4 regions of the Serratia sp. A07 genome follow, and region 2 is predicted to be linked to each of the others. Evidence: predicted binding sites of a transcription regulator. Region 2 holds the regulator's gene; each other region holds the start of a gene.
The links. Region 2 encodes CRP, which controls carbon source genes, mostly activating them, when cyclic AMP is high. Its sites were predicted from a motif close to ATGTGANNNNNNTCACAT; they were not measured.
Positions count from the first base shown of each region.

Region 1: a site for CRP is predicted at 4,595-4,612, ahead of deoC (deoxyribose-phosphate aldolase). Genes of this name have one in related genera too.
Region 3: a site for CRP is predicted at 3,930-3,947, ahead of AC4PR2_RS21900 (DeoR family transcriptional regulator). Genes of this name have one in related genera too.
Region 4: a site for CRP is predicted at 5,634-5,651, ahead of cdd (cytidine deaminase). Genes of this name have one in related genera too.

Region 1 covers NZ_JBZXDO010000004.1:107,415-114,707, reverse strand. The annotation lists gene deoD (purine-nucleoside phosphorylase) at 82-813, opposite strand; gene deoB (phosphopentomutase) at 910-2,133, opposite strand; gene deoA (thymidine phosphorylase) at 2,204-3,526, opposite strand; gene deoC (deoxyribose-phosphate aldolase) at 3,593-4,372, opposite strand; gene AC4PR2_RS05970 (NupC/NupG family nucleoside CNT transporter) at 4,743-6,020, opposite strand; gene AC4PR2_RS05965 (TatD family hydrolase) at 6,205-6,987, opposite strand; gene AC4PR2_RS05960 (patatin-like phospholipase family protein) at 6,984-7,293, opposite strand, start outside.
Region 2 covers NZ_JBZXDO010000007.1:20,559-27,851, reverse strand. The annotation lists gene argD (bifunctional acetylornithine/succinyldiaminopimelate transaminase) at 1-598, shown strand, start outside; gene AC4PR2_RS09725 (YccS/YhfK family putative transporter) at 639-2,717, opposite strand; gene crp (cAMP-activated global transcriptional regulator CRP) at 2,768-3,400, opposite strand; gene AC4PR2_RS09715 (OsmC family protein) at 3,783-4,190, shown strand; gene AC4PR2_RS09710 (phosphoribulokinase) at 4,229-5,098, opposite strand; gene AC4PR2_RS09705 (YheU family protein) at 5,250-5,483, opposite strand; gene AC4PR2_RS09700 (hydrolase) at 5,480-6,460, opposite strand; gene AC4PR2_RS09695 (LysE family translocator) at 6,580-7,182, shown strand; gene AC4PR2_RS09690 (PhzF family phenazine biosynthesis isomerase) at 7,193-7,293, shown strand, end outside.
Region 3 covers NZ_JBZXDO010000029.1:28,544-35,836, reverse strand. The annotation lists gene AC4PR2_RS21925 (DUF2291 family protein) at 1-239, opposite strand, end outside; gene AC4PR2_RS21920 (D-ribose ABC transporter substrate-binding protein) at 304-1,236, opposite strand; gene AC4PR2_RS21915 (GolD/DthD family dehydrogenase) at 1,300-2,100, opposite strand; gene AC4PR2_RS21910 (transketolase family protein) at 2,111-3,016, opposite strand; gene AC4PR2_RS21905 (transketolase) at 3,019-3,822, opposite strand; gene AC4PR2_RS21900 (DeoR family transcriptional regulator) at 4,213-5,007, shown strand; gene pgpB (phosphatidylglycerophosphatase B) at 5,030-5,791, opposite strand; gene ribA (GTP cyclohydrolase II) at 6,071-6,664, shown strand; gene acnA (aconitate hydratase AcnA) at 6,722-7,293, opposite strand, start outside.
Region 4 covers NZ_JBZXDO010000002.1:302,499-309,791, forward strand. The annotation lists gene mglA (galactose/methyl galactoside ABC transporter ATP-binding protein MglA) at 1-773, shown strand, start outside; gene mglC (galactose/methyl galactoside ABC transporter permease MglC) at 785-1,795, shown strand; gene sanA (outer membrane permeability protein SanA) at 1,860-2,603, opposite strand; gene AC4PR2_RS03440 (NAD-dependent malic enzyme) at 2,773-4,470, opposite strand; gene cdd (cytidine deaminase) at 4,692-5,576, opposite strand; gene AC4PR2_RS03450 (CidB/LrgB family autolysis modulator) at 5,714-6,409, opposite strand; gene AC4PR2_RS03455 (CidA/LrgA family protein) at 6,406-6,813, opposite strand; gene AC4PR2_RS03460 (MFS transporter) at 6,952-7,293, opposite strand, start outside.

The sequences.
Region 1 (7,293 bases), on a different contig from region 2:
AAAGGTAAAGCGTTAGCCAAAACTGGCCAAGCGGAATGAATAGATTGACGGGCGGGCGTCATGATGACGCCCGCCGGGGTATTACGCTTTGTCGCCCAGCAGCACGGATTCCAGCGCGATAACGATCATTTCGTTAAAGGTGGTCTGGCGTTCCGCCGCCGTGGTCGCTTCGTGACGCAGGATGTGGTCGGACACGGTGCAGATGGTCAGCGCCTTACAGCCGAACTCTTCGTACAGCTCCGCCGCCACGCCGTAGATGCCGGCCGCTTCCATTTCCACGCCCAGGATGCCGTACTTCTTCATCACCTGGAACATGTCCGGATCCGGGGTGTAGAACAGATCGGCGGAGAAGATGTTGCCCACGCGCGCCGGGATGCCCTGCGCCGCCGCCGCGTCGACCGCGTTGCGCACCATGTCGAAGTCGGCGATCGCCGCGTAGTCGTTGTCCTTGAAGCGCAGACGGTTCACCTTGGAGTCGGTGCACGCGCCCATGCCAATCACCACGTCACGCAGTTTGATATCGTCACGCACCGCGCCGCAGGAGCCCACGCGAATGATCTTCTTCACACCGAATTCGGCGATCAGCTCGCGCGCATAGATGGAGCAGGACGGGATGCCCATGCCGTGGCCCATTACGGAGAGGCGGCGGCCTTTGTAGGTGCCGGTGAAGCCCAACATGCCGCGCACGTTGTTCACTTCCACCGCGCCTTCCAGGAAGGTTTCGGCGATGTATTTTGCACGCAGCGGATCGCCCGGCATCAGTACTACGTCAGCGAAATCACCCATCTCAGCATTAATGTGCGGCGTAGCCATAATTCTCTTCCTTTAAATCGTATTAAATAGCGTTAAACGTATAAACCGTGGCATGTCAGACGGCGGCCAGCTGCGCCGCCGTCTGAGACTCACGAATTAAAACATGCTCTTACCGTAATCCATCGGCGACAGGCCAAAGTAATTGGCGACGGTCTGGCCGATGTCGGCGAAGGTCTCACGGTGGCCCAGCGAGCCCGGCTTCACTTTCGGGCCGTAAACCAGCACCGGGATGTGCTCACGGGTGTGGTCGGTGCCCGGCCAGGTCGGGTCGCAGCCGTGGTCGGCGGTGAAGATGATGATGTCTTCGTCTTTCACCAGCTTCAGCAGCTCCGGCAGGCGGCGGTCGAACAGCTCCAGCGCGGCAGCGTAGCCCGCCACGTCGCGGCGGTGGCCATAGGAGGAGTCAAAGTCTACGAAGTTGGTGAACACGATGGTGTTGTCGCCGGCCTTTTCCATTTCGATCAGGGTCGCGTCGAACAGCGCGTCGATGCCGGTCGCCTTCACCTTCTTGGTGATGCCGACGTTGGCGTAGATGTCGGCGATTTTACCGATCGACACCACTTCACCGCCCTTCTCGTCCACCAGCTTTTTCAGCACGGTCGGCGCCGGCGGCTCTACCGCCAGATCGTGGCGGTTGCCGGTGCGCTGGAAGTGGCCCGGCTTATCGCCGACGAACGGACGCGCGATCACGCGGCCGATGTTGTACCCGCCTTCGGTCAGCTCTTCACGCGCGATTTCGCACAGCTCATACAGGCGATCCAGGCCGAAGGTTTCTTCATGGCAGGCGATCTGGAACACCGAGTCGGCGGAGGTGTAGAAAATCGGCTTGCCGGTTTTCATGTGCTCTTCGCCCAGCTGATCGAGGATCACGGTGCCGGACGAGTGACAGTTGCCCAGGTAACCCGGCAGCTTGGCGCGCTCGACCAGCTTGTCCAGCAGTGCCTGCGGGAAGCTGTTGTGCTCGTCCGTGAAGTAGCCCCAGTCGAACAGCACCGGCACGCCGGCGATTTCCCAGTGGCCCGACGGCGTGTCTTTACCGGAAGAGAGCTCGCTGGCGTAAGCGTAAGCGCCGATGATGTCGGCGTTGCGGTCCAGCCCCTGCGGGAAGTTGCCGGTGGACTCTTCCGCCGCTTTACCGAGGCCCAGACGGCTCAGGTTAGGCAGCGTCAGCGGCCCCTGGCGGCCCACGTTGGCCTCACCGCGCGCGCAAACCTCGGCGATGTGGCCCAGGGTGTCGGAACCCTGGTCGCCAAAACGTTCGGCGTCTTCGCTGGCACCGATGCCGAAGGAGTCCAATACCATAATAAATGTGCGTTTCATCTGTGCTCTCCTGCGTGTTCTCACGCTTTGGACGGCCGCGAAAAAGCCGCGGCCGTTCCTGATTCTTGGGTTATTCCGTGATGCGCTTATACACCACCGGCGTCGCTTCCGGCGCCTTGTCGCTCAGCGTCATTGCGCTGCGCACCGCATCGGCCGCCTGCTGCCAGCTCTCTTCATCGTTGGCGTGGATCATCGCCAACGGCTGCTGGGCATCCACTTTATCGCCCAGGCGCGCCACCTCGGTCAGCCCAACGCTGTAGTCGATGGCGTCGCTCGCCCGGCGACGGCCGCCACCCAGCGAAACCACCGCCATGCCCAGCGCGCGGGTATCCATGGCGCTGATGATACCCGGCTTTTCAGCATACACCGGCTTGCTCAGCGTTGCCGCCGGCAGATAGCTATCGTAGCGTTCGACGAAGTCTATCGGCCCCTGCTGCGCCGCCACCATGCGGCCAAACACCTCCGCCGCCTTGCCGTTGTCCAGCACCGCCTGCAGTTTGGCGCGCGCGTCGGCCTCGTCTTGCGCCAGGCCGCCGGACAGCAGCATTTCCACGCACAGCGCCAGCGTCACTTCCAGCAGGCGCGGGTTGCGGTATTCGCCGGTCAGGAAGCGCACCGCTTCGCGCACTTCCACCGCGTTGCCGGCGCTGGAGGCCAGCACCTGGTTCATGTCGGTCAGCAGCGCGGTGGTCTTGCAACCCGCGCCGTTGGCCACGCCGACGATCGCCTGCGCCAAATCTTGCGACAGGGCATAGGTCGGCATAAAGGCGCCGGAGCCGACCTTCACGTCCATCACCAGCGCATCCAGCCCTTCCGCCAGCTTCTTGGCCAGAATGGAGGCGGTGATCAGCGGGATCGAATCCACGGTAGCGGTAATGTCGCGGGTGGCGTAGAAACGTTTGTCCGCCGGCGCCAGCGAGCTGGTCTGGCCGATGATCGCCACGCCGACGTCCTGAATGATTTTGCGGAAGGCGTTATCGTCCGGGAAAATATTGAAGCCCGGAATGGCTTCCAGCTTGTCCAGCGTGCCGCCGGTATGCCCCAGGCCGCGGCCGGAGATCATCGGCACATAGCCGCCGCAGGCCGCCACCATCGGGCCAAGCATCAGCGAGGTCACGTCGCCCACGCCGCCGGTCGAATGCTTGTCGACAATCGGGCCGTTCAGCGCCAGACTCTTCCAATCCAGCACGGTGCCGGAATCGCGCATCGCCATGGTGAGCGCCACGCGCTCCGGCATGCTCATGTCATGGAAATAAATGGTCATCGCCAGCGCGGCGATCTGCCCTTCCGACACCACGTTGTCGCGAATGCCGTTGATGAAAAAGCGGATTTCCGCTTCGCTTAACGGCTGGCCGTCGCGTTTTTTACGAATAATTTCTTGAGCCAGGAACAAGGCATCCCCCTGTGTCGCCGAGAGTCGGTGCAGACGGGCGCGCCTGGCGCCCGCCAACGAAATCGATCAGTAGCCGCCGCCGGCGGTCTGGGTCTGGTGGCCCAGCGCGGTCAGCAAGCTGGCCAGCAGGCTGGAAGCGCCAAAGCGGAAATGCCGCGCATCGGCCCAGCCTTCGCCCAGAATACGATCGGCAAGTTGCAGATAATGCAGCGCATCCTCTGCGGTGCGCACGCCGCCGGCCGGCTTGAAGCCCACCGTCTTCGCCACGCCCAGATCGCGGATCACCGACATCATCAGCTCGGCGCTTTCCAGCGTGGCGTTGACCGGCACCTTGCCGGTGGAGGTCTTGATAAAGTCCGCCCCGGCCTTGATGGCGATTTCGGACGCCTTGCGGATCAGGTCGGCCTGCTTCAGCTCACCGGTTTCGATGATCACTTTCAGCAGCACGTTGGCCGCCTGACAAGCCTGCTTGCACTGTTTCACCAGCTCGAAGCCGACCTGTTCGTTGCCGGCGATCAGCGCGCGGTAAGGGAACACCACGTCCACTTCATCCGCGCCATAGGCGATGGCCGCGCGGGTTTCCGCCAGCGCGATGTCGATATCGTCGTTGCCATGCGGGAAGTTGGTCACGGTGGCGATACGGATATCCGGCGTGCCTTGCTCACGCAGCGCCTTACGCGCTACCGGGATAAAACGCGGGTAGATGCAGATGGCCGCCGTGTGGCCGGCCGGGCTGTTGGCCTGACGACAGAGGGCGATCACTTTCTCGTCGGTGTCATCATCATTCAGCGTGGTTAAATCCATCAGGTTCAGCGCACGTTGCGCTGCTGCGGTTAATTCGGTCATAAAACTCTCCAACTGAGTACCTGGGTGTTGGCGAGCGGACTTGGTTCCATGAAGATAGCGCAGGGGAACGGCGTTCCCGCGGCGGCAACTGAGATCCTTCTCACCGCACATGGCCACCCGCCTTGCGGCCGGCCAGTAATAGCTATTTGAACACGAATGCCAAGGGCGATTCGCGTTCATCGTCACACTATATGAAATAGCACTGTAACAGACCGGAATTATATGTGAAGAGCATCACAAAATAACGCGATATCGTTCACAAATTCGCTAAAGAAGCGGCTGAAGATTGCGGGTGCGGCAAGCACCCGCGTTGCTTAGAGTATAGGCGGAGTCCCGCGATCGGTCGCGCCGTCGCGGGCTCCGGGATGGCTTACAGCGCCAGGAAGAAACCGGCGATGGTGGCGCTCATCAGGTTGGACAGCGTGCCCGCCGCCACGGCCTTCAGACCGAAGCGTGCGATGTCATGGCGACGGTTGGGCGCCATGCTCCCCAAACCGCCCAGCAGGATCGCCACCGAAGAGAGGTTGGCGAAACCGCACAGCGCAAAGGAGATGATCGCCTTGGTGTGCGTCGACAGCACCTGCAGGCCTTCCGCCGCCACCACGTCGTCCGGGCGCAGATAGGCGCCGAAGTTCATGTAGGCGACGAACTCGTTGACGATGATCTTCTGGCCGATAAACGAACCGGCGGTCATCGCTTCGCTCCACGGCACGCCGATCAGGAAGGCGATCGGTGAGAACACCCAACCGAGGATCAGTTCAAGCGACAGCTGCGGATAATCGAACCAGCCGCCGATACCGCCGAGAATGCCGTTAAGCAAGGCGATCAGCGCGATAAACGCCAACAGCATCGCACCGACGTTCAGCGCCAGCTGCATGCCGGAGGCTGCGCCGGAAGCCGCCGCGTCGATCACGTTGGCCGGACGATCTTCTTCGGCGATCAGCTTCATCGCATCGTCTTTATCGTGGGTCTGCTCGGTTTCCGGCACCATCAGCTTGGCGAACAGCAGCCCGCCCGGCGCGGCCATGAAGGACGCGGCAATCAGGTATTCCAGCGGCACGCCCATCTGCGCGTACCCTGCCAGCACCGAACCGGCTACCGAGGCCAGGCCGCCGCACATCACGGCGAACAGCTCTGACTGGCTCATGGTGGCGATATACGGGCGCACCACCAGCGGCGCTTCGGTCTGGCCAACGAAAATGTTGGCGGTCGCCGACAGCGATTCGGTGCGCGAGGTGCCCAGCAGCTTGTGCAGGCCGCCGCCCAGCACGCGGATCACCAACTGCATGATGCCGAGGTAGTACAGCACCGCAATCAGCGAGGAGAAGAACACGATCACCGGCAGAACACGCAGCGCGAACACGAAGCCGCCGCCGCCGAACACCTCGAACATCTTGTCGGACACCAGCCCGCCGAAGATGAACGAAATGCCCTGATTGCCGTAGGCGATAACGTTTGCCACGCCGTTAGACATACTGCCGAGGATGCTGCGGCCCAGCGGCACGTACAGCACCAGCGCGCCGATGCCGATCTGGATGATGAACGCCCACACGACGGTGCGCAGTTTAATGGCCCGGCGGTTGCTGGAGAGCAGCACCGCAATGGCGATCAGCACCGCCATACCGACCAGACTCATGATGAGTTGCATGCAAAGTTTCCCTGTTGCAAAAAATAAAGTACATCCCTGCTCATGAAGAGAGGTCTGCTATTGGAGTGTTTCGGGGGGGATTATACTGAGCGAGGTCACCCTCGCACCGATTTATGTCACAAATGTATACAACGAGACGCAAATGAAAATCTTATAACGTGACGCAAGTCACGTTATAAACCCATCAATCCGGCATGGCGAACAGTGCCTGAGTATTGCGTTGCAGGTGGGCGGCAATCTCGTCGGCCGGTTCCGGCCGCAGCTCGCACAGCGTTTGAAACACCTCGGCGGCGCGTTCGGGGCGATTCGGCTGCCCCTGATAGCCGGCCAGCGGCATGTCCGGCGCATCGGTCTCCAGCAACAGCGCCTCGAGCGGCAACTGCGCCATCACGCCGCGCGTTTTTTGCGCCCGCTCATAGGTGATGGTGCCGCCCACGCCGATGTAATAGCCGAGGCGGATAAAGGCCTGCGCCTGCGACAGGCTGCCGGCGAAGCCGTGCACCACGCCGCGACGCGGCAACTGCATGCGCCGCAGCGCCGCGGCCAGCTGATCGTGGGTGCGGCGCGAATGGAGGATCACCGGCAGGTCATGCTGTTTCGCCAGCCTCAGCTGGGCCAGCAGCACGCTTTGCTGGCGCTCGAACTGCGGGTTGTCCATATACAGATCGAGCCCGATCTCCCCCACTGCCACCAGCTTGCGCGGCCGTTCGGCCAGCAGCGTCGCCAGCTGCTCCAACTGCGGCTCATGATGCTGCGCGATATACAGCGGGTGCAGCCCCAGCGCGGCGAACAGCGGCGCGTGATCTTGCGCCAGCCGCAGCACCCGGGCAAAGCGATCGGCGGTGACCGTCGGGACGATGATGCGCTGCACGCCGGCGCTTGCCGCCCGCGTCAGGCTCTCGGCCTCATGCCCGGTAAAGGGCGGAAAATCGAAATGGCAGTGAGTATCGGTAAAGGCGTAACTCACAGCGCCCCCCCTTCACCCGGCGGCAAATCACCCGGCAGAATGATCTTCGGCGCCGCTACCGCGGCCTCCGGCTGCGCGCCCAGCTCGGACGGCATGACGATATCGGTCACGATCGGCGAAGGCATTCTGACGTTCTCCGGCTGGATCAGGCGGCGCGACAGCGCTTTTTTCACCTTCATGCCGTCCGGCTCCGGCTGCGCCATCCACTGGCCGACGGTGGCCAGGAAGTAACGGCCGCAGCGGCGCCCCAGGTGATAATCCTGATTGAGCGCCCCCAGTCGGCTGCCCAGCGCATTGCTGGCCAGC
Region 2 (7,293 bases):
CCTCAAAGGCGTGCGCGAGCTGTGCGACCAACATCAGGCGCTGTTGGTGTTCGACGAAGTGCAAAGCGGCATGGGGCGCAGCGGCAAACTGTTCGCCTATATGCATTATGGCGTGACGCCGGACATTCTCACCACCGCCAAGGCGCTGGGCGGCGGTTTCCCGGTCAGCGCCATGCTGACCACCGAAGACATTGCGTCGGTGATGCAGGTGGGCACCCACGGCACCACCTACGGCGGCAACCCGCTGGCCTGCGCGGTGGCGGAGGCGGCGCTGGACGTGATCAATACGCCGGAGGTGCTGAGCGGCATTGAGCAGCGTCATGTGCTGTATGTGCAGGCTTTGCAGCATATCGGCGATAAATACGGTATTTTCACCGCGATTCGCGGCATGGGGCTACTGATTGGCGCCGAGCTGACGCCGCATTATCACGGCAGGGCGCGCGACTTCCTCACCGCCGCCGCCGCGCGTGGGTTGATGATCCTCAACGCCGGGCCGAACGTGATCCGCTTCGCGCCGTCGCTGGTGGTGGAGCTGCAGGATATCGAAGCCGGCATGGCGCTGTTCGAGCTGGCGGTGCAGGATGTGATCAACGCCTGAAGCCCGCGCGGCATATAACGGGGCGCGGCATGCCGCGCCCTTATTGATCGCGCAGTTTGCGCTTGAGCCAGATGCCGTGGTGCGGGCGCTGGCGCCAGGCCAGCGACGAAATGGTGTGCATCACGCTCAGGTGCGACAAAATGCGCCGCAGATGGCGCTCCATCTCGGTAACGGGCATGTCCGGATGCAGATCCGGCGGCTGCATGATGCCGCTGTTGCCGCTGCTCGGGCCGTCGTATTCCAACCGCTGCTGGCAGCTTTGCAGCGCGATTTCACAGGTCTGCAGATACTCTTCCGCCAGTTTCGGCGTCAGCATGTAGTGCTCGCGTGCCAGAATGGTCATGGCGTTCAGGTGTTCGACGATGAACTGGCTGTGAGTGACCCACAGCCGCATGTCCGCCAGATAGTTTGACGCGAACCCCGGCTCTTGCATCGCCTGATTGAGCGAGGTGAACAGCGCGTTGTGTGCCTGGTTGACCTGCATGCGGGTATAGGCCAACGCGGTGGCGTCCGGTTCCGGTTGCTTCAGCATCAGCCGCAGCGCGGCTTGATCGTTCTCCAGCGCCTGATGGGCATTCTTGCGCAGCAGCCCGCTTTGCCACTGCGGCCACAGCCAAATGGTGCCGCCGAACGCCAGCACGCAGCCGATCAGCGTATCGATCAGGCGCGGTACCAGAAAATGCGAGCCGTTCAGCGCCAGCAGCTGCAGGGTGTAAACCGCCGTGACCGTAAAGCCAATCACCGACAGCCCGTAGTTCTTGCGCGAAACCAGGTAGGCCAGCAGTGTGATCACCAGCATGATGCTCAGCGTTTCTCCCTCCGGCAACTGCAGCTGCAGCAGCCCGGCTGCCAGCAATAGCCCGGCAATCGTGCCCAGCGCACGGTGCTGAATACGCACCCGGGTGGCGTTATACCCGTTTTGGCTCACCAGCATGATGGTGAGCAGGATCCAGTAAGGCTTCGGCAGGTTGAATACCGTACCCAGGCTGCTGCCGACCGCCAGCGTTACGCCCAGCCGCGCGGCGTTGCGCAGGGCGGTGGATTTGAACGACAGATAGCTGACTAGCGCCGGCCAAAACGGCAGGCGGTGCTGGCCGGGCATCAGGTCGCGGCGGTACAGCGGATGCTGGGTGCGCAGCAGGCGGGCGATGCGGCTGAAGTGGTAATAACAAAACTGGCCGACCGGATTATCGGGATGCTGCGCCGCCATTTTTTCCAGCGCCGCCAGCTCGTGGGTCATGGAGAAGCGCTTCGAATGTTGATGATAGAGAATATCGTGCGCCACCACGCGCAGCCGGCCGGCGATCACCTGAGCATTGCGGCGAATGATCGCTTCGGCCTGGCTCTGCTCCACCAGTTTTTGCACCTCTTCCGGCAGATGCAGGCTGACGGTGATGTGCTCCTGCAGGTCCATCGCCACCTGAAAGGCGCGCTGCAGGCGCTTTTGCTCGAGATTGTTGGCGTGCGGCAGGAAATTAAGCTGTTGGTACAACAGGCTGATCAGGTCCATCACCTTTTGCTGGCGCACCAGCAGCGGCGGCAGCGCGGTCTGCGGATCGGTGTGCTGGGTCAGCAGCGAGTATTTGGCTTCGAAATAGTCCGCCAGTTCCAGGTAGAGCTGGCTCAGCGTCTCGCGCATCGGCTGCTCTTTCCACAGCTTGAACCAGAACCAGGTGAATAAGCCGTACCAGGCGGTGCCGATCGCGTACAGCAGCGGCGCCTGCCAGATAGGCACCGTGCCGGCCGTGCTGAGGGCGAAGATGGCGGCCACCAGCGCCGCCGGCAACAGCCGGGCGTGCAGCGGGCTGATTTCGCCGGTGACGCCGAGCAGCAGCGCCAGGCCCAGCATCAGCGCCGGCAGCGGCACGTGCCACAGCAGGGCCTGTTGCAGCAGCACGCTGCTGAAGGCGAACAGCGAACCGCCGACGATCAGTCGTTTAAAGAAGCGCTTATGCGGCGTATCCAGCCCGGCGATATTGCAGCAGGCGGGCACGAGGGAGAACATCAGGCCGAGCTGCAGCTGGCCTATCAGCAGGCCGAACAGCACCGGCAGGCACAACACCAGCGTTTGTCGCAGTGCGTAGTTGATTTCCGGGTGGTAGATCAGGCGGCGCCACATGGCAGAGAGCAGACAAAAAAACGGCGCAGACTGCGCCGTTTTTTCAGGGATTAACGGGTGCCGTAGACGACAATGGTTTTGCCGTGGGCGGAAATCAGGTTTTGATCTTCCAGCATTTTCAGAATACGGCCAACGGTTTCACGCGAGCAGCCGACGATCTGGCCGATCTCCTGACGGGTGATCTTGATCTGCATGCCGTCCGGGTGAGTCATGGCGTCAGGTTGCTTCGCCAGATTCAGCAGGGTTTGCGCGATGCGGCCGGTAACGTCCAGGAAGGCGAGGTTGCCCACTTTTTCGGAGGTGACCTGCAGGCGGCTCGCCATTTGGGCGGACAGACGCATCAGGATGTCCGGGTTCACCTGGATCAGCTGGCGGAATTTCTTGTAGGAAATTTCGGCCACTTCACAGGCGGTTTTCGCGCGAACCCAGGCGCTGCGCTCCTGGCCTTCTTCGAACAATCCGAGCTCGCCGATGAAATCCCCCTGGTTGAGGTAGGACAGGATCATCTCTTTACCTTCTTCATCCTTGATCAGCACCGCGACGGAGCCTTTCACGATGTAGTAAAGCGTTTCGGCCTTTTCACCTTGGTGAATCAGCGTACTCTTCGATGGATATTTGTGGATATGGCAATGAGACAGGAACCATTCGAGAGTAGGGTCTGTTTGCGGTTTGCCGAGAACCATTCGCTGTTATCCTCTGTTGTTATCGCTGCCTTGTGTCACAGGGGTCAGAGTTCCCTGTAAAACTCGCCTGTAGCCGCAGTCATGAGCGAGGGCTACCGGCAAGTTTTGAGGCGTGTCATAAAAATACGCTGTCGCTCTAGCATATTAACTTGCCGTAAGCGCTGCAAGCTACATTCTGTTAACATACCGGTAAAGGAGCCTTTCTCTGGGCGTTTCCCTGAAATTCAGTGTCCCGGAAAGATTTATTGCGGCTCTGTTTGTAGCACAGAGTAAGGCGGGTGTCTCGTGTTGTCTCGCTTCAGCATGATTAGCATCAGGTTACGTTGCCTGTTTCTATGCGAAAGCGTACTCTGATTTTAAGAAATCAACCGGAGTGACCAGAATGCAGGCAAGAGTTAAATGGGTGGAAGGGTTAACGTTTTTGGGGGAATCGGCCTCCGGCCACCAGGTCCTGATGGATGGCAACGCCGGTGATAAAGCGCCCAGCCCAATGGAGATGGTGCTGATGTCGGTGGGCGGCTGCAGCGCGATCGACGTGGTGTCCATCCTGCAAAAAGGGCGCAACGACGTGCGCGACTGTGAGGTGAAGCTGACCTCCGAGCGCCGCGAAGAAGCCCCGCGGTTGTTCACCCATATCAACCTGCACTTCATCGTTACCGGCCAGGACCTGACCGACAAGATCGTCGAGCGTGCGGTGAACCTGTCGGCGGAGAAATACTGCTCGGTGGCGCTGATGCTCAACAAGGCCGCCACGGTGACCCACAGCTTCGAGATCCGCCAACCGGCGTAATCGAGACGGAGCGCGGCCCGGCGCCGCGCTCAACGCATTTATTCGATCTTCTTGCCTTCCAGCAACCGCTGCACCAGCGGCGCCATGATCAGCTCCATCGCCAGCCCCATCTTGCCGCCCGGCACCACTAACGTATTGATGTGTGAGATAAACGAGCCCTGCAGCATCGCCAGCAAATAGGGGAAATCTATCTGATCCAGCCCGCGGAAGTGGATCACCACGAAGCTTTCGTCCAGTGAGGGAATCGCCTTGGCGGCGAACGGGTTGGAGGTGTCCACCGTCGGCACGCGCTGGAAGTTGATGTGGGTGCGCGAGAACTGCGGCGTGATGTAGTTGATGTAATCTTCCATCGAACGCACCACCGAATCCATCACCGCTTCGCGAGAGTGGCCACGCTCGCCGGTATCGCGGATCAGTTTCTGAATCCACTCCAGGTTGACGATCGGCACCACGCCGACCAGCAGATCGACGTGGTTGGCCACGTCATGGTGCTCGGTGACCACGCCGCCGTGCAGCCCCTCGTAGAACAGCACGTCAGTCGGCGCCGGCAGCGGTTCCCACGGGGTGAAGGTACCCGGCACCTGATTGTAGGGCACCGCTTCGTCGTAGGTGTGCAGATACTTGCGCGAGCGCCCGGTGCCGTTCTTGCCGTAGTCGATAAAGCTCTGCTGCAGCAGGCCGAAGTCGTTGGCCTCGGGGCCGAAATAGCTGATGTGTCTGCCCAGATCGCGCGCCTTGCGGATCGCCGCGTCCATTTCCGGCCGGGTGTAGCGATGGAAGCTGTCGCCCTCCAGCTCGGCGGCGCGGATGTTGAGCTGTTGGAAGATCTTACGGAACGCCACGCTGGTGGTGGTGGTGCCGGCGCCGCTGGAACCGGTCACCGCGATAACGGGATGTTTGGCAGACATGATGGTTGTCACTCCGTGTTGAATGCGCCGGCGTCAGGGGATTATTGTGGCTCTTGTTGACGCTCTCTATCTCAGGAAAAAATGGCGCGCGCTGGTTTGCAATGCCCCATTGTTACCTGATTTTTTCCGTCAGTCATAGAACCGAGCGCCACTAAATTTCTTCCTGCCCGGCGCGGAACTGGCCGCGCGGCATGATGTTGACGCTCTCGTGCAGTTCCGACCACACCAGCACCACTTCGCCGTTTTTCAGCTGGCGGCGCACGTCCTCCACCTTCTGTTCCAGCGAGCGTTCATGTTCGCCGTAATCGGTGCCTTCGCGCAGTACAAAGGATTCGATCAGGCTGTTCAGGGTGTCGGTTGCCAGTTCTTGCCAGGGAATGATCACGTCGGGATGTCCAGATAAGGGGAAAGCCAGGCCGGAATGCGATGTTCCAGCCACATGTGCGGTTTTTTCAGCGTGCCGCCGACGAAGCCGACGTGGCCGCCGTACTCGGTCAGTTGATATTCGATATTGCGCGGCAGGCCGGCGACGTCGGGGATCACCTCATGGGTCATGAAGGGATCGTCCTTCGCATGGATGATCAGCAGCGGCGTCTGAATAGCCGGCAACAGCGGCAGGGCGCTGCAGCGGCGATAGTAGTCGATAGCGTCGCTAAAGCCGTGAATGCGCGAGGTAATGGCGTCGTCGAATTCGCGGATGCGCCGCAACCCGTTCAGCTGTGACAGCTTGAGCGGCAGAGTGTCCGGGTAGTGCAACAGCTTGCGGGTGGCGTTTTGTTTCAGCTGCCCCAGCAGGTAGCGTTGATAAACACGGGAGAAACCTTGCTCCATGCGGTAGGCGCAGGGCTCCAGCATCAGCGGCGCCGAGACCACCACCGCCGCTTGCAGCAGGCTGTCGGCGCCTTGCTGCGCCAGATAGCAGGCCAGCATGTTGCCGCCGAGCGAAACGCCTACCGCCGCGGTCGGCACCTCGCCGTAGCGGTCGCGCAGCCAGCGCAGAAAGAAGCGCGCATCTTCGGTTTCACCGGAGTGGTAGATGCGCTGCTTGCGGTTGGGCACGCCGCTGCAGCCGCGAAAGTGCATCACCACGCCGAGCCAGCCACGCTCACGCCAGGCGTTGAGCAGGCCATGTGCGTAGGGGCTGTAGAAGCTGCCTTCCAGGCCGTGGAACAGCACCGCGCGCGGTTTGTCGCGCGCCTGCGCCGGATCTTCGCTCCAGGCGAGATCGACGAAATCGCCGTCGGGCAATTCCAGCCGTTGCCAATGCGGTTTCAATAACACGCGGCGGCGCACCAACCGCGGCAACAGCGTTTGCAGGTGCGGGTTACTGGCCCCGGTCAGAGGGCGAAAGGTGTTAGGCATAGGCTGAGTAAAAATGTTGTGGGCGGCTATTGTGAGATCCCTAGCGCACTGTTAGCTTCAATACCAAGAACTAACAATGATACTGCAAAAAAGCGCCTTGGGTGAGGAGCACCCGTGCCATGGAACCGAGTTTATTCCTTTCGATGCTGGGCTTCCTGTGGGTCGCCGCCATCACGCCTGGCCCCAATAACCTGCTGTTGACTACCTCCGGCGCTAACTTCGGCTTTATGCGATCGCTGTGGCTGATGGTCGGTATCATGCTCGGCATGCAAAGCATTTTGCTGCTGGTGGCCTTCGGCGTCGGCAGCCTGATCCTGGTCTACCCGTCGCTGCACCTGATCCTGAAAATCCTCGGCAGTTTGTACCTGCTGTGGCTGGCGTGGAAAGTCGCCACCGCCGCCTATGAAAAGCTGGAAACCGACGTGGCGCCGCCGCAGCCGGTGCGGCTGTATCAGGGCTGGCTGCTGCAGTTCCTCAACCCGAAAGCCTGGCTGATGGCGCTGGGGGCGGTGGCCAGCTTCAGCCTGGCGGGCGATAAGTACAACGGATCCATTGCGGCGATCGCGCTGGGCATTTTGGTGGTCAACATTGTCGCCGGCATTATCTGGCTGGCGTTCGGCACCGTGATCGGCCGCCTGCTGCGCAGCAAAAAGGCCTGGGTTATCTTCAACGGTTCCATGGGGTTGTTGACCGCAGCCTGTGTGTTACTGATCTGGCATTAAGGAGCGAACGATGGCGGAAAATTATTATCACGTGGTTGCCTTTACCGGCAAAGGGCTGCGCGGCAACCCGGCCGGGGTTTGCCTGCTGACGCAGCCGCTGCCGGCGGAGCG
Region 3 (7,293 bases), on a different contig from region 2:
CCCAGCAGACCACAGGCGCTGTCAAAATCCTTGGCCTGGGCGATCCGGGCGATCAGCTCGCCCAGCGGCTGCGCCGTTTTGATCGCTTGCGGGGCGATTTGGCTGCGGTAAATCTCCGCCGCCTGCGCCACATGCGGATTCACCGGGGAGCGAAGCTCCGCCAGTTTTTTCTCCGAGACGATACGGCAACCGCTCAACGTCAGGACGACGGTGACGGCCAGCGCAATGCGCATCGACATAACAACACCTCCGATCGCACCCCGCCGCCGGGACGGGGTGATGAAAGACACCGCTCAGCGCGGATTACGGTTTGAAGTTGAAGTCACTGACCCGTTGCGCATTGTCTTTGCCGATCAGGATGCCGCGGAACATCACGCGCTCCTTGCCGGTATAGCTGCCGGATTGGAAATAGCCGTCGAGGATTTCAACGCCCTGCGCGGCGATCGCCTGCGCCTGCAACATCACGCTGGCATAAAGGCTACCGTTGAGAATGGCGTCGCGTTCATCGTTGCTGCCGTCGATGCCCACCACGGTGACATCCTGCCGGCCGGCGGCCTTCAGCGCCGCCACTGCCCCCAGCGCCACCGGGCCGTTGCCGCAGATCACGCCTTTGATGTCCGGATGCGCCTGCAGAATACTGTCCATGATGCGTTTTCCCTCCAGCAGATTGCCCTTGGCATCCTGACGCGCCACGCTGACCATCTCAGGATATTGGTCGATCACGTTGTGGAACGACTGCGAGCGCGTGACGCAGTTATTATCCGCCAGGTTGCAGGTCAGCTCGGCGTATTTGCCGGTTTCTCCCATTTTTTCTACAAACTGGTTGGCGACGTCCGAGCCGGCCTGGAAGTTGTTATGGGTGATCTGCGCCAACGCTACGCCATCGACCGGGATCTCGCGGTTGATCAGTACCACCGGAATACCGGCGTTTTTCGCCTGCTGCACGGCGGCGACGCTGGCCTGGGAATCGGCGTTATCCAAAATGATGCCCTGTACTTTGCGGCCGATAACCAAGCTGATCAGCTCCCCCTGGCGCTTAACGTCTTCGCCGTGCGACAACACCAGCGTCTGGTAACCGAGGGACTTGGCCTTGGTCTCGGCCCCCTTGGCCTCTGCGGAGTAATAAGGGTTATCCAGCGAATTGACGAGAATGGCGATCGTGCCCTTTTCCGCCGCCATGGCAGAGGTGCAGGCAAAACCGGTGAGCAGGGTAAGGTAAGTGGCTATTTTTCTCATGATGGTGTTCTCTTATCGTTGTGTTGAACATCGTCTGGTGTTGGCGATCGCTGCGGTTGCCGCTTACCAAATGGTAAAACCGCCGTCGATCATCAGGTCCGCGCCGGTAATCATGTCGCTGCCGTTGCTGGCAAAAAACAGGATCGCCGCCGCAATTTCGTCGGTATAAGCAAAACGCCCCAGCGGGATCAGTTTTTTCATCGTCTCGCCCTTCTCGCCGCGCCAGGCTTTCTCTCCCATAGGCGTCAGCACCACGGTGGGCGATAACGTGTTGACCGTAATGCCGTGCGGCGCCCATTCTTTGGCCATCACCTTGGTCATGCCCAGCAGCCCTGCCTTGGCGGAGGTGTAAGCGCAGTGATCGTCAATGGCGATGGAGGCCGCCTGTGATGCGATGTTGATGATTTTCCCGCCGTGGCCGGCGGTTATCGCACGGCGCGCCAGTTCCTGCGAGCACAGGAAGGGCCCGGTGAGATTGACCGCCAGATGGCGCTGCCACTCCTCGAGCGTGACCTCCGTCGCCGGCTGCAAATTGACGTAGCCCGCGCAGTTGACCAGGATATCGAGCCGACCAAAGCGAGATTGAGCCGCGTTGAAGGCGGCAGCCACCGAGTCGGAATCGGTCACGTCACATACCTGGCAGAACACCTGTTCTTCCCCCAACTCTCGCAGCGCTGCCGCGGCCTTGTCCTGTTCAAAGGCCGGATACATCAATACCAGGCGCGCGCCCTTTTCCAACAGCAGGCGATTGGCGGCCATCGCGATGCCGCCCAGACCGCCGGTGATCACGGTAACCTTCCCTGCCAGCGACATCCGGCTATCGACACCGTAGCGTAAATTGACGTCGTATTCGTTCCGATCCATCGCATTCCCCCTATTGCGTTAACTGAGCCTGTAATCCTGCAGCGTCGATGGCATATTGACGCCGCAGCGCCGCCCGGCTGCTGCTGTGAGTAAATTCGTAAGCCGGCACGCCCAGTGCGGTAAACGGCCGCGACAGCTGATACCGCAGCAACAGTTCACCGATGATGGTACCCAGGCCACCGCTGAGGGCGTGCTCCTCCATGGTCAGCACCCGACGGTGCGAACGCATCAACGCCACTACCGCCGCCTCGTTGAGTGGCCAGAGCGAAGGCAACGAGACGATGGTCGGATTTTCGCCCAACGCCAGTACCTTCATCGCCTCATGAGCCACCGTCCCCAGGCAAAACACCAGATTGTCAGAGCCCTGATGCAACACCTCCGGCTCTCCGGGGCGGAAGTGATAGCTCGCGTTCAACACCGGCAGCTTGTCGCTGTCCATGCGGATATAGGCCGGGCCGGGTTGCGCGATGACATGGCGGACAATCTCTGCCGCTTGCCGCGCATCCGCCGGCGCATAGACGCTGAGATTGCCCAGCGTGCGGGCGATGGCGATATCGTTCATGCAGTGATGCGTCGCCCCCAGCGGCCCATAGCCGAATCCGGCATTCAGGCCGAGCATTTTCACGTTGGTTTCCGTGTAGCAAACATCGTTTTTCATCTGTTCGTTAGAACGGGCAAACAGAAAAGGCGCGGCATTGGCGGTAAAGACCGTACGGCCACTGAGCGCCATGCCGGCGGCCATGCCCACCATGTTCTGTTCGGCAATTCCGACGTTCACCACCCGCTCTGGATAAGCCTGCTCGAAAGGTGCAATTTTCGACGTGGACGTGGAGTCCGCGACCATCACGCTCAGATCTGCACCCGCCAGCTGCTCTTCGATCAACGCCGTCACCACGGCATCGCGTAAATCCTGCATGTTCACCCCTCCAGTTCCGCCAGCGCCTGCGCCAGCTGTTGTTCGTCCGGTACCGCGTGATGCCAGGCGGCAACGTTAGCCATAAACGACACGCCGTGACCCTTTTCGGTATTGGCTAAAATCACCCGCGGCTTGTCCTGGCTCGGGCGTTGGATCGCCGCCACCAGCGCCGCCGGATCGTGCCCGTCGCACTCCAGGGTTTCGAAACCGAAAGCGCGCCATTTTTCCGCCAGCGGTTCCAGCGGCATGATGGCCTCTGTCTTACCCGCCAACTGCAGCCGGTTGCGATCGACGATGGCAATCAGGTTATCCAGCTTGAATTTGCTGGCCGCCATTGCCGCCTCCCAGTTGGATCCCTCCGCCAGCTCACCGTCGCCCAGCAGCACAAAAGCGCGGCGATGTGCGCGCCCGGCCAATTTGTTGCCCAGCGCCAGCCCCACGGCGATCGGTAGGCCATGCCCTAAACCGCCGGAGTTAATCTCTACCAGTTCCGGCAGTTTCTGTCGCACCGGATGCCCGGCCAGCAAGGTGTCGTCGCCCATGAACTGATCGAGCACCGCGGGATCAAGCAGGCCCATCGCCGCGCAGCTGCAGTAAAAACCGCCGGCGCCGTGCCCTTTAGACAAAATAAACCGATCCTGATCGGGCCGGACATTGCTGCGATCCATCACCGCCATATACAAGGTGCAGATGATGTCGATTTCCGATAGGTCGGCGCCGGTATGGCCCTTGCCTGCCTTATGGTTCATGGTCACCACATATCGGCGCGCCTGGCGCGCCGTGTTTTTAATCGCCTGGAAGTCCATCGTCACCTCTGCTTAAGCGCCTTGATTATCGTTATCGCATCGAAACCGATCCGCTAACTCGCCTTTGATTTTCGAATGGAAATCATAAGCAGCAAAAACGATAATTAATGTGGGCAAGATCAAATTTCAAACAAAAGCACTCAAAAGGCAAAACCGCAAATCATTAAAATATTTAAATAACAATTACATATGAACAAAAAGACTACTTTAAGTTCGTTTTTACCGCTGTTTTTTTACTGACCTCATTGATTTTCGAATAAAAACCAAAAGGATTTGACTGGGTTTATCCGTAGCTTTATCAATAATCGCAAGCTAGAATTCAGCACATCAATTAAGGAATTGCCGTGGCAAACCGCGCGGCGGGAACTGACAGGTGCAGGAGTCTTTCGATTGAAAAGCAAAAGCGAACAGCTGGCGGAAATGCAGCAACGGCGCGAAAAGATCCTCGACATGATCCGCGAAGACGGTTCGGCGACGGTCAAAATGCTTACCGATACCTTCAAGCTGACCGAGGCGACCATTCGTACCGACCTGCGGGTTCTGCAGCAACAAGGCTACGTGCAGCGCTTCCACGGTGGCGCAACCCTGATCGACGGCAAGCAAAATACCCATGCCATGCTGTTGGAACGCCAGGTCAACCTGACCGCCAAGGATCGCATCGGCAAGCTCGCCGCCGGTTTTATCGAGCCGGGCGACACCATCATTCTTGATTCGGGCACCACCACTACGGCTATCGCCAATCACCTGAACCACATCAAGAAACTGTCCGTTATCACCACCGGCGTCAATATCGCGCTGCAGCTGGGGGGCGAACCGGGCGTGAACATTTTGCTGACCGGCGGCTCGTTCAAATTTCCGACGCTCTCCACTTCCGGGGATAAAGCCGCCAGCTTCTTCGAAAACGTGCTGGCCCAGAAACTGTTCCTCGCAACGGCCTGTATCTCACCCCGTCACGGACTCAGTTTCCCAAGCGAAACCGACATCAAACTGAAAATGGCGATGATCAACGCAGCCAACACGGTGTATGTGGTTGCCGACTCTAGCAAGATCGATAAGGTGTCGATGTTCGCATTGCCCTGTGACTGGCAGCATATCGACTATTTGATTACCGACGACGGTATCAGCGATACCGCCATACAGGCCTTTGAGAAGGTAGGGGTGAAGGTGTTGATGGCAGGCGCCTGACTGGCGCCTGCGAGAAGCGTGCTTATTCCGGCTTGCGCGCCGCGATTTCCTGCTGCTCTTGCGGCAGCGGCGCCAGCGGGCCGAACCAGCGCTGCGCCAGCCAGCAGGTAACCACCACCAGCAGCCAGCTGATCAGCGTGGCCATCGCCAGATCGCGCGGCCAGTGCATGCCCAACAGCAGACGGCTGCCCATCACGCCGGTCGCCCACACCATCAGCAGCGCGACGGTTTTATAATGGCGGCGCGGCCACAGCAGCCCTACGCCCAACAGCGCCCAGGTGGCGGCGAACATGGTGTGCCCCGACGGGAAAGCGAAGCCGGTTTCAAACTGCCAGTGCTTGCGCAGCCAGTTCGGCACCAGCGTCTGATCCTGCAATTGCTCGCGCACCAGCGCGCTGCGCTCTTTGCGATGCAGCGAATAGAAGTATTTGCCGTCCACGCCGTGGGTTTGCTCCAGCCATACCACGAACGGCCGCGGTTCCTGCACCCGATCCTTGATTAACGACTTGACCCCCTGCCCGATCACCAGCGCGGCGAAAAGCAGGAGCGCCAGACCGATAGCCGCCTTCAGGCGAAAGCGCAGGCACCACAAAAACCAGCCGCAGAGGATAGCGCTGGTCAGAATGCCCCATGGCGAGGTCACGGTTTCGGTCACCCAGTACAGCGCTTTGAGCAGCGGCTCATTGCCGCCGGGTTGCCAGTGCCAACCGGATACCCAGACCGCCAGCGGCATCAACAGCAGCAGCAGTGCGCCGCCCGCCGTGCGTTTTGCTATCTCATACATTCTATTCTTCCTCTGCGTGAATCAGGCAGCAGTGTAACAAGAGTGCAATATTGATAACACGCGAAAAATTAAACAGATAGGCAACCTATCGCAATAATAGGTGGCCAGAAAACGCCATCTGCTGGTTTGCTGAGCACCGCCCGGCAAGAAGTTGTGGCAAAATAGCCGATAATTAACGAAATAGAGATCGGCGTAGCACGTTTTAGTCTTGGTCAATTTACCGAACCGGACTTAGGATGCGCGACAATGATTGAATCGTACGCTTTTGTGGAGAGTGACATGCAGCTTAAACGGGTGGCAGAGGCTAAACTGCCGACACCTTGGGGCGATTTCCTGATGGTAGGATTCGAAGAACTGGCGACCGGGCATGACCATCTGGCGCTGGTATTCGGTGATATTTCCGGCGAAGCGCCGGTGCTCGCGCGCGTGCATTCCGAATGTCTGACCGGCGATGCTCTGTTCAGCCTGCGCTGCGACTGCGGTTTTCAACTGGAAGCCGCGCTGGAGCAGATCGCCGAAGAAGGCCGCGGCATCCTGCTTTATCATCGCCAGGAGGGCCGCAATATCGGCCTGTTGAACAAGATCCGCGCCTATGCCCTGCAGGATAAGGGCGCAGACACCGTGGAAGCCAACCACCAGCTCGGCTTCGCCGCCGACGAGCGCGACTTCACCCTGTGCGCCGACATGTTCAAACTGCTGGGCGTCGACGCGGTGCGTTTGCTGACCAACAACCCGAAAAAGGTCGAGATCCTGACCGAAGCCGGCATCAACATCAGCGAGCGCGTGCCGCTGATCGTCGGCCGCAACCCGAAGAACGAACACTATCTGGCGACCAAGGCCGCCAAAATGGGCCATTTGCTCGACCAGAAGTGATCGCCGCCGCGGCGGATACAATCAGGGCGCCTTGCGGCGCCCTTTTTTATTGCTTAATCACAGCATTTTCCTGATCACATAGTGCAGGATGCCGTCGTTTTCGTAGTAGGTCAGCTCATTGCCGGTATCGATGCGGCAACGGGTTTCGATCACTTCCTTACGCCCGTCGGCATAGGTGATATGCACCGGCACCGTCTGGCCCGGCTGCAGCTGCTGCAGGCCGCCGACGCTGATCTGCTCATCCCCGGTCAGCCCCAAGGTTTTGCGCGTCACCCCTTGCGGGAACTCCAGCGGCAAAATCCCCATGCCAATCAGGTTGGAGCGGTGGATACGCTCGAAGGACTCGGCAATCACCACCCGCACGCCCAGCAAGCGCGGCCCTTTCGCCGCCCAGTCGCGGCTGGAGCCGGAACCGTACTCTTTACCGGCGATCACCGCCAGCGGCACCTTCTCCTGCTGATACTGCATGGCGGCGTCGTAGATAGACAGCTGCTGCTGCGACGGAATATGGCGGGTATAACCGCCTTCCACGCCCGGCACCATTTCGTTGCGGATGCGGATGTTGGCGAAGGTGCCGCGCATCATCACTTCGTGGTTGCCGCGGCGCGAGCCGTAGGAGTTGAAATCCT
Region 4 (7,293 bases), on a different contig from region 2:
TCAGCCAGCGCTTCCCTGACAGGCAGAACACGCCGGGTGAGGTGATCCTCGAGGTGAAGAACCTGACGTCGCTGCGCCAGCCCTCGATTCGCGATGTGTCCTTCGATCTGCACCAAGGCGAGATCCTCGGCATCGCCGGGCTGGTGGGCGCCAAGCGCACCGATATCGTCGAGACGCTGTTCGGCATTCGCGAAAAGGTGGCGGGCACCATCAAGCTGCACGGCAAGGCGATCGACAACCACAGCGCCAACGAAGCCATCAACCACGGTTTTGCGCTGGTGACCGAAGAACGCCGTTCCACCGGGATTTATGCCTACCTCGACGTGGGCTTCAACTCGCTGATCTCCAATATCCGCAATTATAAAAACAAGCTCGGCCTGCTGGATAACGCGCGGATGAAGAGCGACACCCAGTGGGTGATCGACGCCATGCGGGTGAAAACGCCGGGGCATCACACCCATATCGGCTCACTGTCCGGCGGCAATCAGCAGAAGGTGATCATCGGCCGTTGGTTACTGACGCAGCCGGAGATCCTGATGCTGGATGAACCGACGCGCGGCATCGACGTGGGCGCCAAGTTCGAGATTTATCAGCTGATGACCGAACTGGCGAAGAAGGGCAAGGGGATCATTATCGTCTCGTCCGAAATGCCGGAGCTTTTGGGGATCACCGACCGTATTTTGGTGATGAGCAATGGTCAGGTTGCGGGCATCGTTAACACCAAACAGACCTCGCAAAATGAAATCTTACGTCTCGCCTCCCTGCACCTTTAAGGATCGGAATTATGAACGCGCTAAATAAAAAAACCTTATTTACCTATTTCAAGGAAGGCGGCATTTACGTGGTGTTGCTGGTGCTGTTGGCCATCATCATCATTCAGGATCCGACTTTCCTCAGCCTGATGAACCTGAGCAACATCCTGACGCAGTCTTCGGTGCGCATCATCATCGCGCTGGGCGTGGCGGGGCTGATCGTGACCCAGGGCACCGACCTGTCCGCCGGGCGACAGGTGGGGCTGGCGGCGGTGGTGGCGGCCACGCTGCTGCAGTCGATGGATAACGTCAACAAGGTGTTCCCGCACATGGAAACCTGGTCGATTCCCCTGGTCATCCTGCTGGTGTGTGCGGTCGGCGCGGTGATCGGCCTGGTTAACGGCCTGATTATCGCCTATCTCAACGTGACGCCGTTCATCACTACGCTGGGCACCATGATCATCGTCTACGGCATCAACTCGCTGTATTACGATTCGGTCGGCGCTTCGCCGGTCGCGGGCTTCGATCCGAAGTTTTCCACCTTTGCCCAGGGGTTCTTGCGCTTCGGTGACTTTAAACTGTCGTACATTACCTTCTATGCGCTGATCGCCATCATATTCGTCTGGATCCTGTGGACCAAGACCCGCTTCGGCAAGAACATCTTCGCCATCGGCGGCAACCCGGAAGCGGCCAAGGTGTCCGGGGTCAATGTGCCGTTGAACCTGATCATGATCTATGCGTTGTCTGGCGTGTTCTACGCCTTCGGTGGCCTGCTGGAAGCGGGGCGCATCGGCAGCGCCACCAATAACCTCGGCTTTATGTACGAGCTGGATGCCATCGCCGCCTGCGTGGTGGGGGGCGTCTCCTTCGCCGGCGGGGTGGGTACGGTGTGGGGCGTGGTGACCGGGGTGATCATCTTCACCGTCATTAACTACGGCCTGACCTATATCGGCATCAACCCGTACTGGCAGTACATTATCAAGGGCAGTATCATCATCTTCGCCGTGGCGCTGGACTCGTTGAAATACGCCAAGAAGAAGTAGGTTTACCGCAGTACAGACAACAAGGCCGGCCTATTGCCGGCCTTTGTTTTGGGCGTTTGCCGCGTCAGGGCTGTTTGGCTTTCTGCTTCTCTTCTTTCAGCTTGTGCTCCAGCTCCACCAACTGTTCCGGTGAAACTGCGGGATAGCCCTGGGCGTCTTCCGGCACGGTGTGCATGGCGGAGATCGGGATCAGCGGGCCAAGGAAGCGCGGTTCGCGCTTGAGGATGTACAGATCGGTCAGCGCGCCCAGGCGAGCGAAGATCTCGCGGGCGCGGACCGTCATCATGTCTTTCGGCGACGGCACCGCGTAGCACTGCGCCTGAATGCCCATGTGCAGGGCGATGAACAGCGCGCGCTCGCAGTGGAAACGCTGGGTGATGATGATGAAATCGTTGGTGTCGAACACCTTGCGGGTGCGCACGATGGAGTCCAGGGTACGGAAACCGGCGTAGTCCAGCACGATATCGCTCGGCGCCACGCCGGCGGCGATCAGATCGCGACGCATGGTCATCGGCTCGTTATAGCTTTGCTGGGCGTTGTCGCCGCTCAGCAGCAGGTATTTCACCTTGCCACTGTTATAGGCGTTGATCGCCCCCTGAATGCGGTAACGGTAGTACTGGTTGATCACCCCGGTGCGGTAATACTTGGCGGTGCCGAGCACCACGCCGACCTGGCGGTGTGGCAATTCCTGCAGTTCGTCGTAGACGTAAGGCGCGGTTTTCCAGCTGATCCAGCGATCCAGCGCAATAGCCGAACCCATCAACACCGCAATGATGATGAACAGGCTGATGATCAGGCGTTTCCACATGTTGTTGCCTTACGCGCGCCGGGCTGAAAAAGATGGATCAAGGCTACTTTACCTGACCGATCGACGCAAGACGCGAACCGCCTGAAGCACGCGCGTCGCCGCATTTTTCGGCGGTTTTGCCGCACAAAAAAGCCCGGCGGAGCCGGGCTGGGTCAATTTAGCGCGCCAGTTAGAACGAGGTGCGCTTGTAGCTGCGGTACTGCGGCCGCCAGAAGTTGTGCTCGATGGCTTTCGACAGCGCGTCTTCGGAGGTGACGATCGCCACGCCCTGCAGCTGCGCCGCTTTACCCACTTCCATGGCGATGCACTTCGATACGCCCTGAATATCGTCGATATTCGGCAGCAGTGCGCCGTGGCCGTCGGTGGCCAGCGGCGAACAGTCCGCCAGCGCGCGGCTGGCGGCCATCAGCATGGCGTCGGTGACGCGGGTGGCGCCGGAGGCCAGCACGCCGAGGCCAATCCCCGGGAAGATGTAGGAGTTGTTGCACTGGGCGATCGGGTACAGCTGCTCTTTATAGTTCACCGGCGCGAACGGGCTGCCGGTCGCCACCAGGGCGGCGCCGTCGGTCCAGTTGATGATGTCTTCCGGACGGGCTTCCACGCGCGAGGTCGGGTTGGACAGCGGCATCACGATAGGGCGTTCGCAGTGCTTGTGCATCTCGCGGATCAGCTCTTCGGTAAACAGCCCCGGCTGGCCGGACACCCCGATCAGAATGGTCGGCTTGGCGTTGCGCACCACGTCCAGCAGCGAGATGGCGTCGCTGGCGGTTTCCCAACCGGCCAGGTTGTCGCTCTTCTGTACCAGCTTGCTCTGGAAATCGAGCAGGTTCGGCAGTTTGTCGGTCAGCAGGCCGAAGCGGTCGACCATGAATACGCGGGCGCGCGCTTCGTCTTCGCTCAAGCCTTCGGACTTCATCTGCGCGATGATTTGCTCGGCGATGCCGCAGCCGGCGGAACCGGCGCCGAGGAAGGTGACAGTCTGATCGCGCAGCTGGCTGCCGGCGGCGCGGCTGGCGGCGATCAGGCTGCCGAGGGTGACCGCGGCGGTGCCCTGGATGTCATCGTTGAAGCAGCAGATCTCGTCGCGATAGCGGTTCAACAGCGGGGTGGCGTTGTTCTGCGCGAAGTCTTCGAACTGCAGCAGCACGTTCGGCCAGCGGCGTTTGACCGCCTGAATAAACTCTTCGACGAAGGCGTGGTACTCCTCGCCGGAGATGCGCGGATGGCGCCAGCCCATGTACAGCGGTTCGTTGAGGCGCTGCGGGTTGTTGGTGCCGACGTCCAGCACCACCGGCAGCGTGTAGGCCGGGCTGATGCCGCCGCAGGCGGTGTACAGCGACAGCTTGCCGATGGGGATGCCCATGCCGCCGATGCCCTGGTCGCCCAGGCCGAGGATACGCTCGCCGTCGGTGACCACGATCACCTTGACGTTCTGCTTGGTGGCGTTTTGCAGCATGTCATCGATGCGATCGCGGTTCGGGTAGGAGATGAACAGCCCGCGCGCGCGGCGATAGATATCGGAGAAGTGTTCGCAGGCCTCGCCGACGGTCGGGGTGTAGATGATCGGCATCATCTCGCTCAGGTGCGAGTCCAGCAGGCGGTAGAACAGGGTTTCGTTGGTGTCCTGGATGTTGCGCAGGTAGATGTGCTTGTCGTTGTCGTTCTTGAAATCCTGGTACTGACGGTAGGCGCGTTCCACCTGTTCTTCGATGGTTTCCACCGCTTCCGGCAGCAGGCCGTGCAGGTTGAAGTGGCTACGTTCTTCCTCGGTGAAAGCGCTGCCTTTGTTCAGCAGCGGAAATTCCAGCAGAATCGGGCCGGCGTAAGGGATGTAGAGCGGGCGTTTGCTTTCGTATTCTAGTTCCATCAGTTTTACTCTTCACGTATCAGATAACTTTATTGCCGACGATCCTAAGAGATAAAGAGAAGATGTACAGCATTTGTTGCCAGATGATGAACCAGGTTGGCGTAATTATCGACAATCAAATGATTTTTTAACTAAAGAAAGTCTCTCTGGCGGCGTTGGGGCATTGTATTTGGCGGGCGGGGCTGTTAGCGGCGGAACCGGATGGCTCCGCCGTGGTGCGCTTAGAACGCGGCGCGGCTGACGTTTTGGCAGCCCAGTGCCGCCAGCGTGGCACGGGTGGCGTCCCACTGGCTGAGGATCGCCTCTTGCGGTTCGACCAGCACGGCGCGGCGGATGTTCAGGCAATCGCCGCCGGAGAGGTTCAGCAGGATCAGCGCGGCCTGCAGCGGCGGCAGGCTCGGGTTGAAGGCGGCGTTTTCTGCATAGCGGCCGGCGTAGAGGTTACCGTCCTGCGTTTCCAGCGCCACGCCGCTGTGGGCGTTGCTGTACGGTGCGTGGCTCTGATTGGCCGCAGCCAGCGCCGCCTGCGTCAGCGCATCGTCCAGCGCCAACCGATGGCCGTGATCGACCTTGTCCATCAGCAGCGAAGCGATATCCAGATCTTTCGGGCCGAAGGCGTCCGGCAGATAGTCCGCCAGCGTGGCCGGCGCGCGGCCCGGCAGACGGATCTGCAGCTCGCCGCCGCTGTTCAGTTCATTCATAAACTGACGGCAGTGGCCGCACGGCGTGTAGTTGACGGTGACCGAGGCCAGCGCAGGCTCGCCGCGCAGCCAGGCATGGGTAACCGCACATTGTTCTGCATGCACGGTTTGCTGCAGCGGTGCGCCGCTGAATTCCATATTGGCGCCGAAATAGAGGTTGCCACTTTGCCCGCGCGCGATGGCGCCGACGTGGAAGTGCGATATCGGGGTTAACGAGCAGGCCGCCGCCAGCGGCAGCAGCGCGAATGCCAGCGCGTCATCGTCCAACCCGCAGCCTGTGCGGATCGCCGCCGCTTGCTCGGCCGTGAACATCGCCGGAAAGTCAGGCGCGTCCAGATAGGGCCGTAGGGCGGATTGCAGTGTCGCAGGCAGTGCGCTGAACGCGGTGTGAAAACGCGGATGCATAGAAAGTCTCTCTACAGGTTAACGGGATAACATTCTAGGCAGGCCAGAGACATTAAAGTGTGATTAATGTCTCTTAATTGATGAAATTAATGCAATGAGATACATAAATGCGAGATGTATCGCAAGTTTCACCCTGTTCAACCGAACAGGTGCAGCAGCACCGGGAACAGGAACGGTGCCAGCAGGGAGGTGATGATGCCGCAGATCACCAGCGCCAGCGAGCCGAAAGCGCCTTCCTGGTAGTCCATCTCCGCGCAGCGTGCGGTGCCCAGCGCGTGGGATGCGGTACCCATCGCCAGACCGCGCGCCGAGTGGGTGGTGATTTTCAACAGGTTGAACAGCGTATGGCCGAACACGGCGCCAAGGATACCGACGAAAATGACGCAGACCGCGCTGATCGCCGGAATGCCGCCGAGCGAGTCCGCGACGGCCATCGCGATCGGCGTAGTGACCGATTTCGGCAGGATAGAGGCGGCGATTTCCGGCGTGGCACCCAGCCACAGGGCGATGGCGCCACCGCTGATCATGGCGGTCAGGCTGCCGATGAAGCACACCGCGATAATCGACTTCCAGCGCGCGCGGATCTGGTGCAGCTGTTCATACAGCGGGAAGGCCAGCGCGACGACCGCCGGCTGCAGCAGATCGTTGAGGATTTTGCTGCCCTGAAAGTAGCGCTCATAGGGGATGCCGGTGAGCAGCAGCAACGGGATGATCACCGCCATGGAAACCAGCAGCGGGTTGAGCAGCGGCATGTTCAGCTTGCGCGCCAGCCAGCGCGCGGCGAAATAGACCGCCAGCGTCAGCGGCAGCGACCACCAGATTTCATGGATCATGGGTTGCCCTCCGTGTCATCGGGCTTACCGGCGATGCGGCGCTCGCGGTGAAAATAGTGTGAGGTATAGCCGACCACCACCAGCACCATCAGCGTGCTGATGAGGCAAGAGATAACCAGCGGGCCCAGATGCGCGACGATCTGGTCGTAGTATTTCATCACCCCGACGCCGATCGGCACGAACAGCAGCACCATGTAGCGGATCAGCAAATGGCAGCCGGGTTTGACCCATTTGGCCGGCAGGATCTGGGTAGAGAGCAGGGCGAACAGCAGCAGCATGCCGAGGATGCTGCCGGGAATGGCGAACGGCAGCAGCGCCGCCAGCGCATTGCCGACGAACAGACAAAGGTAGATGAGGAGCAGGGCTCTCAGGTATTTCCAGCACAGTGTGAGCACGTTGGCCATTGTCTTTTCCCGTTTAACTGATGCATTCATCATACAATTAAACTGTGAGCCATGCCACAGATCGCACCATGAATTCTCGTTATGGATGCCATGCCCGATCGGCGGGTTGACAGCCCGCAATGGCTGCTACGCGCGGGCTCAGCGCGTGTCTTCGGCGGTTGTCGCCGCGTGTTCCGCCAGCCGGTGGCCGAGGAAGAAAAACAGCAGGCTGAGCAGCGCGGCGACGATCAGCATCACGAACATCAACGGCGGCGCAGCATAGCTGAGCAGCACCCCGCACAGCACCGGGTTGATGGCGCCGCCCAGCGCGCTGAGGTTCTGTACCCCATAGTAGCTGCCTTTCAGGTGCGGCGGCGCGATAAAGTCGATGAACATGTATTCCACCGGGATAACGATGATTTCGCCGAGGGTAAACACCGCCATCGCCGCCAGCCACAGCCAGACCGCCTGGCCGGCCACCATAAAACCGAGCAGCCCGAC